Regions from separate parts of the Colwellia sp. MB02u-10 genome, predicted to be linked through region 2. Evidence: predicted binding sites of a transcription regulator. Region 2 holds the regulator's gene; each other region holds the start of a gene.

Region 1 (3,235 bases), on a different contig from region 2:
AACCATACAGCGAATACAAAACCTACTGGCATAAAACCAAACAGACAAATAAACTGAAAGCTGTTTTTCTTTAAATCTGACAGCTAAAAACTTCAAACTGAGCGCTGTCTTTTAAAACCTGTTGGACTAAAGTCCAACCTACATCGAGCATACGGGTGATATATAAATTTAAGCGATTGTTTTTGTAGGTCGGACTTTAGTCCGTCAAGCTTACAGCGAATACAAAACCTAGTAAGATAAAACCAAACAGACAAATAAACTTAAAAATATTTTTCTTTAAATCTGACAGCTAAAAACTTCATGCTGATCGCTGTCTTTTAAAACCTAATAAGAAAACGCTATTGATGATGTCTACACGAAATGAAATAAGAAAATCACTTAGAACTAAACGCCAAAGTCTTAGTGAGGTTGAGCAACAAGAGTTCTCCGCTGCATTACTCATTCAACTCAGTGCCCGTAGCGATGTGCTAGCGGCAAAAAATATTGCGCTTTATTTAGCCAATGACAGTGAGCTTGATGCTATGCCCTTTATAAAATGGTGTTGGCAAAACAACAAAAAGACCTACTTACCTGTTATTCACCCTTTTAGTCATGGGCAGTTATTATTTCTCCATTATGATGAAAGCAGTGTTATGAAAGAAAATAACTATGGCATTTTAGAACCAAAACTTGACGTTCGTTTGATTAAAGCTATCGGCGAAATAGATATTATTTTTACCCCCTTGGTTGCGTTTGACCCATTAGGTAATCGTTTAGGCATGGGCGGCGGATTCTACGATAGAACCTTATCATCCTGGTATCAGCAATACCGCCACCAGAATCAACCGCTTGACGTTACACCAAGCAAGTTAACAAAGCCTTATCCAATAGGCTTAGCGCATGACATCCAATTAATAGACGCCATTCCTGCACAACTGTGGGATATTCCGTTACCTGAGATTATTACGCCAACCAGACAATATAAGTTTGATATCCATAAATAAAAGCTAATTAACTCGATACTCTTGTTATAATACTGACCATAGTTAGTTAAGTGATAGCTGTCAGTTTTTAGCTATCAGCTTTCAGTTAGTTACTACAGACATAGTTAAGAGATAGCTGTTAGTTTTAAGCGGTCAGCTTTCAGTAAGTTACTACAGACATAGTTAAAATATAGCTCGAAAACTTCTTTTGATTTATAACTACCTCTTACTGAATGCTAATCACTTATTACTTTTAACTGATCACTATATTTTACTGACAGCTGACAGCTTAAAACTGATAGCTAATAATTTTTTTTATTTAAAACAGGCCTATTATGACTCAAGATGACATGAAAAAAGCGGCAGCAATAAAAGCCCTAGACTATATCAAAGCAGATACCATTGTTGGTGTCGGTACTGGCTCAACGGTAAATCATTTTATCGACGCTCTTGCTACCATTAAAGATAAAATTATTGGCGTAGTGTCAAGCTCTGAAGGCTCAACTGAGCGTTTAAAATCATATGGCATTGAAGTGTTTGAGCTTAATAACGTTGACGGTATTGATGTTTATGTTGATGGCGCTGATGAAATCAGCCCTCACATGCATATGATCAAAGGTGGCGGTGCTGCCCTTACCCGCGAAAAAATTGTGGCTGCGGTGGCAAAAACCTTTATTTGTATCGCCGATGACACTAAGCAAGTGCCTATGCTAGGTCGTTTTCCATTGCCGGTAGAAGTGATCCCAATGGCGCGCAGTTATGTCGCCAGAGAACTGGTAAAATTAGGTGGTGACCCAGTTTATCGCCAAGGGGTTATTACTGACAACGGCAATGTTATTCTTGATGTACATAACTTAAAAATAATGGACCCTAAAGCATTAGAAAACAGCATTAACGCTATTGTTGGTGTTGTGACTAATGGCTTGTTTGCTAATCGTCCAGCAAATGTCTTAATTATCGGCAGTGCAGAGGGTACAAAAATAATAAAATAACACTTTAGAGTTTATACCCTATATGGTATTTTAGGTATCTAGCCATCTAAAAGCTTATTTGAAATATATTTAAGTACATCAATGTTTGATCGAGAGAAGATAAACTATCATGAGCAACAATTCACTAGCAAAAGACAAGATTAAGATACTACTTCTAGAAGGTGTTCACCAGAGCGCCCTTGAAGAGCTGAAAAATAAAGGCTATTCAAATATTGAATATATTAAAGCCTCACTTTCAGAAGCAGAGCTAATTAAGAAAATTGCCGACGTGCATTTTGTTGGTATACGTTCTCGCACTGACTTAAATAAAAATGTTTTAAGCCACGCTAAAAAGCTGGTTGCTATTGGTTGCTTCTGTATTGGTACCAATCAAGTAGACAAAGCCGCAGCGCAATCATTTGGTATCCCAGTATTTAACGCGCCATTTTCAAATACCCGCTCGGTCGCTGAGTTAGTATTGGGCGAAACATTATTATTATTACGTGGTATTCCAGAAAAAAGTGCCCAAGCACATCGTGGTGTTTGGAATAAATCAGCTACGGGTTCAGTTGAAGCCAGAGGCAAAACCTTAGGCATTATCGGTTATGGTCATATTGGTATGCAACTTGGCATACTAGCCGAAACTTTAGGGATGAAAGTTCGCTTTTTTGATATTGAAACTAAACTGCCTTTAGGCAATGCCAGCCAAGCGCCGACTATGACTTCATTATTGAAAGAAGCAGATGTTATTAGTTTGCATGTACCTGAAACGCCACAAACCAAAAATATGATGGGTGCGGCAGAATTTGAGGTCATGAAACAGGGTGTTATCTTTATTAATGCTTCGCGCGGCACTGTCGTTGATATTGATGCCTTAGCTGAGGCATTAACCAGTAAAAAAGTGGCTGGTGCAGCAATTGACGTATTCCCGGTTGAACCTAAAAGTAATGACGATGAGTTTTTTAGCCCGTTACGTGCCTTTGATAACGTAATTTTAACGCCACATATTGGTGGCAGCACTAAAGAAGCGCAAGAAAACATTGGCCTTGAAGTCGCAAGTAAACTTGCCAAATATTCAGACAATGGTTCAACATTATCGGCGGTTAATTTTCCTGAAGTATCCTTACCTGGCCATATTGGCACCAGCCGTTTATTACACATTCACCACAATAGGCCTGGGGTGTTAACGCAAATTAACCAAATGTTTGCCAAACTCAATATCAATATTGCCGCTCAGTATTTACAAACCGCTGACCAAATTGGCTATGTAGTTATTGATATTGAAGCTGAAAATAGTAAGTT
Region 2 (3,235 bases):
CAACGGCACAATTTTTTTCATTTTCTAGTAAAAGAAAGTCTCTAGCATCCAACATATAACTTGGACACACACTTTCACTCAATACCGCAGATAACAATCGCGCTGACCAAACCTCACCAAAAGCCAATAAGTCATTTTGATAACTCAGTGGATCACTAAGGGGATCACTCAGTAAATTTTCTGTTATTTGTGCAACATCCTGCTTCAATAAACTTTTGAGTCTGGCGGCACTACTGGCATTTAAGAGTTCATCAATTAACTGAGCTTGCGTCGCATCAAGTGCAGTAATAGTTACCAGCAAATTCTCACGCAAGGTGCTTACGTCATGGCTCCTGCTCACTTGCTCAGTGTTAAGCAAAGTTATTTCCTGAAGCTCAACCGCGAGTTGATAAAGAGTAAATAATGCATCTGTGGTATTGCCATTGGCAGATACCACAATAATGTCATTGAGTTGACAATGTTGACGAATAATATCCACCACACGTTCAACGCAAGCACTGGTGGCTAAACTACTACCACCAAATTTATGGACATTACAGGCAATTTTTACCAAGTGATTTTTTGCAGAGCTAAGCGTTACCGCTGTATTTGAATCGATCATTTTACTACCACAGGTATGACAACCTTGTCATACCGCCTTTAAATTATTGATAACTATGGATAACCGCTTTAAGCTTGGCTGGCATCGAGCGCCTGAGATAGGTCGGCCAGTATATCGTCAATATCTTCAATACCAACAGAAAGTCGCACTAATGACTGGGTAATACCGGCGGTAAGTTGTGCTTCAATTTCCATCCCCGCATGGGTCATGGTTGAGGGATGACAGATCAAACTTTCAACACCACCAAGTGATTGCGCTAGGGTGAAAAGTTCAAGTTTATCAAACAGTATTTTAACCGCTTCAACGCCACCTTTAAGCTCAAAACTCATCATAGCGCCAAAATCATACTGCTGTTTTTTAGCTAATTCATGTTGCGGATGGCTAGCTAAACCCGGAAAATAAACCTGTTGAATAGCCGAATGCTGTTGCAAAAATTTTGCCACAGCATTGGCATTAATTTGATGCTGCTTCATCCGTATTGGCAAAGTTTTTAAGCCACGTAAAGCTAAAAAACTATCAAAAGCTGAACCCGTGATACCAATGCAGTTTGCCCACCAAGCTAGTTTATCACCTAAGGCTTGTTCTTTGGTGACTAGCACACCGCCCACCACGTCACTATGACCATTAATATATTTGGTGGTGGAGTGAAAAACAATATCAGCACCCAATAACAAGGGTTGCTGCAATACCGGCGACATAAAGGTGTTATCAACCGCCACTAATGCGCCAACTTGATGCGCTTGTTTGGTAATGGCAGCAATATCAACTAAGCGTAACAATGGATTACTCGGTGATTCAACTAAGACTAATTTAGGTTTTGTTGCTAAAGCTTGGGCCAAGGCTTGTTGATCGTTTTGATCAACCACCACGAGCGTAAACTGACCCCGCTTGGCAAGATGGGTAAATAATCGAAAACTTCCGCCATAGCAATCATGCGGAATAACAACCGTGTCTTGTGTATCAAGTAATTGGCAAATAAGATGTACCGCTGACATGCCGGTATTTGTCACAATGCCAACGGCACCCTGCTCTAAATCTGTAATAGCTTGGGCAAATGTAGCGCGAGTTGGATTACCGGTGCGTGAATAGTCAAACTGACGCTTGTCGTTAAAACCTTTCAGTGCATAGGTGCTTGAAAGGTGAAGAGCTGGTATAACAGCGCCATGGTGTTGGTCGCTATTAATACCCGCTCGAACAGCGGTAGTGGCAATTTTTTTCTCGCTCATGTGTACTCCGGTAAAAATATTTTCTGTATAGATGTTTGGACGTCTATCAATCTAAATGGTTTAAGTTCTTGGGTCAAGTACTTTAGACTTCTAAACTTCTACACATTCGTTATTGACTCACGCCCCACAACCAGTAAAATCAAGTAGTAAGAATAAATTTATCACAAACTGGCCTACCAGACAGGTTTAACAAGGATAAGTTTATCTCAATTAATTAGCATAGAGGAATATTCATGGCAGAGTGGAATGGCGAGTATATTAACCCATACGCCGAACACGGGAAGAAAAGTGAACAAGTCAAAAAGATCACCGTGTCTATCCCTTTACGTGTGTTAAAAGTGCTCACTGATGAACGTACACGTCGCCAAGTGAATAACTTGCGTCATGCCACCAACAGTGAGCTGTTATGTGAAGCGTTTTTACACGCCTTTACTGGCCAACCATTACCTGATGATAGTGACTTGGCGAAAGACAACACACAAAAATTACCCGCGAGTGTTCGTCGGGCTTTGGAAGCAAAAGGTATAACTGACTTTAGTGAACACGAAGCGGAATTAGAAGATTAAAACGAGTAGTACAACAAGTAAATAAACAAGGCGCTGATTAGCGCCTTTTTTATTGCTGAAAAATACGAGTGATTAGCAAGAGATGCTTTGAAATATAAAGCGGAACAACCCCCTGTAGTGTGCCGCTACATATCAAAAAAATTTATCTCTGTTCTTCAGAGCTATTTGAATATTCTTCAAACTGGAACGATATTGCTTTAGTTTGTATTAAAGTGACTTTTAAAGTCAGCATCGTTCAAATAAAATAAAATTATGCCCGTCACCCATATGGCCTCATCCAACTTTACATAATTTTGATTTACTTAGCCTTAATTTTTCATAGTGTCCACAAATTAAAAAGCTTAATAACTGAAACTTTAATATCATCGAATTTAACGAAGCAGCTGCATTAACTCATGACTGACGGCTGATAGCTATAAATTTAGCCAGTCACATCATTTAACTGCAATAAATCCCATTTTGTACCATATAAATCTTTAAACACGACAACGGTGCCATATTCTTCCACGCGCGGCTCTTCGTTAAACTCGACACCTTGGCTTTTCATCTGTTGATAGTCGCGCCAAAAGTCATTGGTTTGTAGAAATAAAAATACTCGCCCGCCCGCTTGATTGCCAACTGACTGGCTTTGCTCGTCGTTACTGGCTTTAGCAAGCAGTATGTTGGTGCCATTTGAATTCGGTGGGGAGATTTGTACCCAACGTTTTCCGCCGCCTAAGTCAGTATCTTCAATAAGCTGAAAGTTTAATTTTTTGCTATAGAATGCAATTGCATCATCGTAATCTTCAACCACGAGGGCAATATTTGATATGCTTTGTTTGATCGTTTTACTCATGCTTTGT
Region 3 (3,235 bases), on a different contig from region 2:
TGCAGAATGCATTAGCCACTACTTATAGTGGTGCAGTGATCAGAACAACTCATGTCACCGGTATTTTTACTGATTTGGGTATTATGTTAGGTGCAAAATTAAGGGGCGATACATTTGATAATAGAAAGGCATTATTATTTTTGTTAATTATTATAGGGTTTGTTGTCGGTGGGAGCTTAGGTACTTATTTATTTATTTTATTTAAATTTTACGCGTTATTTGTACCCGCAGGTATTTGTATTTTATTAGCCTTAATATATTCAATCTATAATGCGAAAGCGAAAGCTAGGGGCTAGCACTTTTACCATTTTTCAGGTTGCCAAGGTAGAGGGTAAATTTATCACTAGTCTATTAAGTCGCTTTATCGACACTTCAGCAGATTGTGTTTGTTGCAAAGGTGGAGTTATCGATGAAAGCCCCCATATCAACTTATGTGATCATAAAATCATCGTGCTAGCTTTCATATAGGAGAGGTAATGCAAGACTTGAAGCAACAATTAGATTTTATTTTAGAGTTAGACCGTCTTAAAGCTGTCTACCGAAAGGTGATGGTAAAGTCGGATAAGAATAGACCAGAAAACAGTGCCGAGCATAGCTGGCATATTGCCATGATGGCGCAAACCTTACATGTTTATGCCGCAGAGCCAGTCAATGTTGCCCGAGTTACTAGCATGTTACTTATTCATGACATAGTAGAAATTGATGCCGGTGATACTTTTGCCTTTGCAGCACAAGCCGAACTTGATGCGCAAGAAGCTAAAGAGCTTGCAGCGGCAAAGCGTATTTTTGGTTTGTTGCCTGAAAAGCAATGCTCAGAAATGTTAAACTTATGGCTAGAGTTTGAAGCGGCAGAAACAACCGATGCTAAATTTGCCAAAGCAATGGATCGAGTATTACCTTTACTGCAAAATATGAAAAATGACGGAGGCAGTTGGGCTAAGCATAATGTTAGCCGATCTGAAGTTATTGCGCGTAACAATCTCTTAGATGGTTTAGCCCCAAAATTATGGACTTATGTTGCTGAGCAAATTGAGTTTGCCGTAGAAAAAGGCTGGTTACGCAACGCGTAGCGGTAATAAAACTTCTAGGTATTTAGAGCAATGCCTTAGCTGCTTGTTAATATATAAGTAAACAAGCAGCTAAGCTTCTATCTTTTAAATTTAAGAATATGACCTTTGAAATCTTGTTTAATGTAATCGGTATGCTCAGGTTTAATATGGGTAGAGCTAAAACCAAAATCTAGCATTTTTGTACTTAATTTAGTTTTACGTCCGCGCCCCGGATCAACAAGAATAACTTCACAACTTTTGTTTGCATGGGCTTGGATGAAGTTGGCAAGCAATTCAATATGTTCATTTTCATATAGTAGGTCACTACCTATGATTAAATCAAAAAGTCCTAAGCTATCTTGTTTGTTTGACCAATTAGTTTGCTCATAGTTAATCGGACCGTCTTGATTAAGCAGGGTGTTTCTCAGTAAAAATTTTCCTACTTCGGGGTGGTAATCTGTTGCGGTTATATCTGCTTTTTGTTTGTTTAAGAGCAAGCTACTAAGCGCTATGCCACAGCCTACTTCTAATACCCGTTTTGTGCCAACGGGGTATTGCGATATAAAATGTGCCAGCACTAAGCTTGACGGCCAAATAACACCAAATAAAGACCAAGTTGCCGATGAAATACCTAAGTTTTGGGCGATGTCTTCAGGGTCATAAAATTCTTGTTTATCACGTAAGGTACAAAGATGGATATCAGTATTACCAAACTCGATGGTTTGATAACTGTAGCGAAGGTTTGTCATTGTGCTGCCTAGGTAGGCGCGGAGCCAAGTCTCTTAAGACAAATGGCAAAGTGCGCGAGTCGGCTAAGATTACAGTGTTTAGCTTAAATGACAATATATTTCGCGTGCTATAACTTAGCCTGTAGAGGTTTTTTGTCGCGAATTTTCTTTACGACTAAACGATAAACGGCTAAATCATATTAAAATGTTTAGACGTCTATACGTTTAGAGGTTGACATAGCTAGCAATCCAAGTCACATTGTAGGTAGATATAAATGGTAAAGAGCGATATTGTTTTTCAGCGTTATTTTATAGCGATCACAGATATAACGAATTACCCGACATTAGGTTAATACTATGCCCATAAAAATCCCCGATGAATTGCCCGCGTTAACAATTTTAGACAAAGAAAATATTTTTGTTATGTCTGAACGTCGCGCTGCAGATCAAGAAATTCGCCCAATGGAAGTGGCTATTCTTAACCTAATGCCCAATAAAATTGAAACTGAAGTGCAAATTCTTCGCATGTTGGCCAATACACCATTGCAAATTAATGTTGAATTTGTCCGCATACATGCCAATGAATCTAAGAATACGCCGCAAGCACATCTAGATAATTTTTACCGCTTATTCGATGATATAAAACATAAACAATATGACGGTTTAATTATTACCGGTGCGCCGCTGGCGTTGTTGGATTATCAGCAAGTAACCTTTTGGGACAAAATTTGTCAAGTGTTTGACTGGGCAGAAAAAAATGTGACTTCAACCATGTTTTCTTGTTGGGCAGCACATGCAGCGCTTTATCATCATTATGGTTTGAAGCGACATTTGCGTAAAAAAAAGCTCTCTGGCGTTTATCACCATCATTGTTTGAAACCAGAAGAGCAGTTAACCCGAGGCTTCGACGAAAGCTTTAATGTGCCTCATTCTCGCTATGGTTATATCGATAAGTCGGATTATCAAACACTGGAACATCTAGAAATATTGGCGGAGTCAGCTGAGGCAGGGGTGTATTTATCTGCGAGCAAAAACAAGCAGCAAGTCTACCTTACCGGCCATCCAGAGTATGACGCAACAACCTTGAGTGAAGAGTATTTTCGTGACCTTGAAATGGGCCGTACCACGTCAATGCCTGAGCATTATTTTACTGACAATAATCCCAATTCAACCACAGCAAACACCTGGCGCAGCCATGGTAGTTTACTTTTTACCAATTGGTTAAATTATTACGTTTATCAAATTACGCCGTATCAATTAGATGCAAACCATATTAAAGCCATCCATCCAGGGAAATCTCGTGTCTAAGCAAGTAAATACTCAATCAAAAGCACCTGTGGTGCAGTCAGTTTCTTATGGCCGATTACAAGCCGAATTAAAAAAGCGCATTCTTATTTTAGATGGTGCTATGGGCACTATGATCCAAGCGTATAAATTTGAAGAGCAAGATTATCGTGG

Evidence for each region. The regulator MetJ, encoded in region 2, represses methionine synthesis genes. The targets are predictions, from matches to a motif close to TAGACGTCTAGACGTCTA.
Region 1: a site for MetJ is predicted at 1,994-2,011, ahead of serA (phosphoglycerate dehydrogenase). Genes of this name have one in related genera too.
Region 3: a site for MetJ is predicted at 1,988-2,005, ahead of metA (homoserine O-succinyltransferase). Genes of this name have one in related genera too.

The regions. Positions count from the first base shown of each region.
Region 1 covers NZ_JACGVK010000132.1:172,240-175,474, forward strand. The annotation lists gene H4J59_RS14190 (5-formyltetrahydrofolate cyclo-ligase) at 345-983, shown strand; gene rpiA (ribose-5-phosphate isomerase RpiA) at 1,298-1,954, shown strand; gene serA (phosphoglycerate dehydrogenase) at 2,064-3,235, shown strand, end outside.
Region 2 covers NZ_JACGVK010000119.1:60,605-63,839, forward strand. The annotation lists gene metL (bifunctional aspartate kinase/homoserine dehydrogenase II) at 1-601, opposite strand, end outside; gene metB (cystathionine gamma-synthase) at 670-1,827, opposite strand; gene metJ (met regulon transcriptional regulator MetJ) at 2,061-2,393, shown strand; gene H4J59_RS10630 (VOC family protein) at 2,815-3,228, opposite strand.
Region 3 covers NZ_JACGVK010000110.1:35,880-39,114, reverse strand. The annotation lists gene H4J59_RS07240 (YoaK family protein) at 1-296, shown strand, start outside; gene H4J59_RS07235 (HD family hydrolase) at 477-1,070, shown strand; gene H4J59_RS07230 (methyltransferase) at 1,148-1,798, opposite strand; gene metA (homoserine O-succinyltransferase) at 2,135-3,085, shown strand; gene metH (methionine synthase) at 3,114-3,235, shown strand, end outside.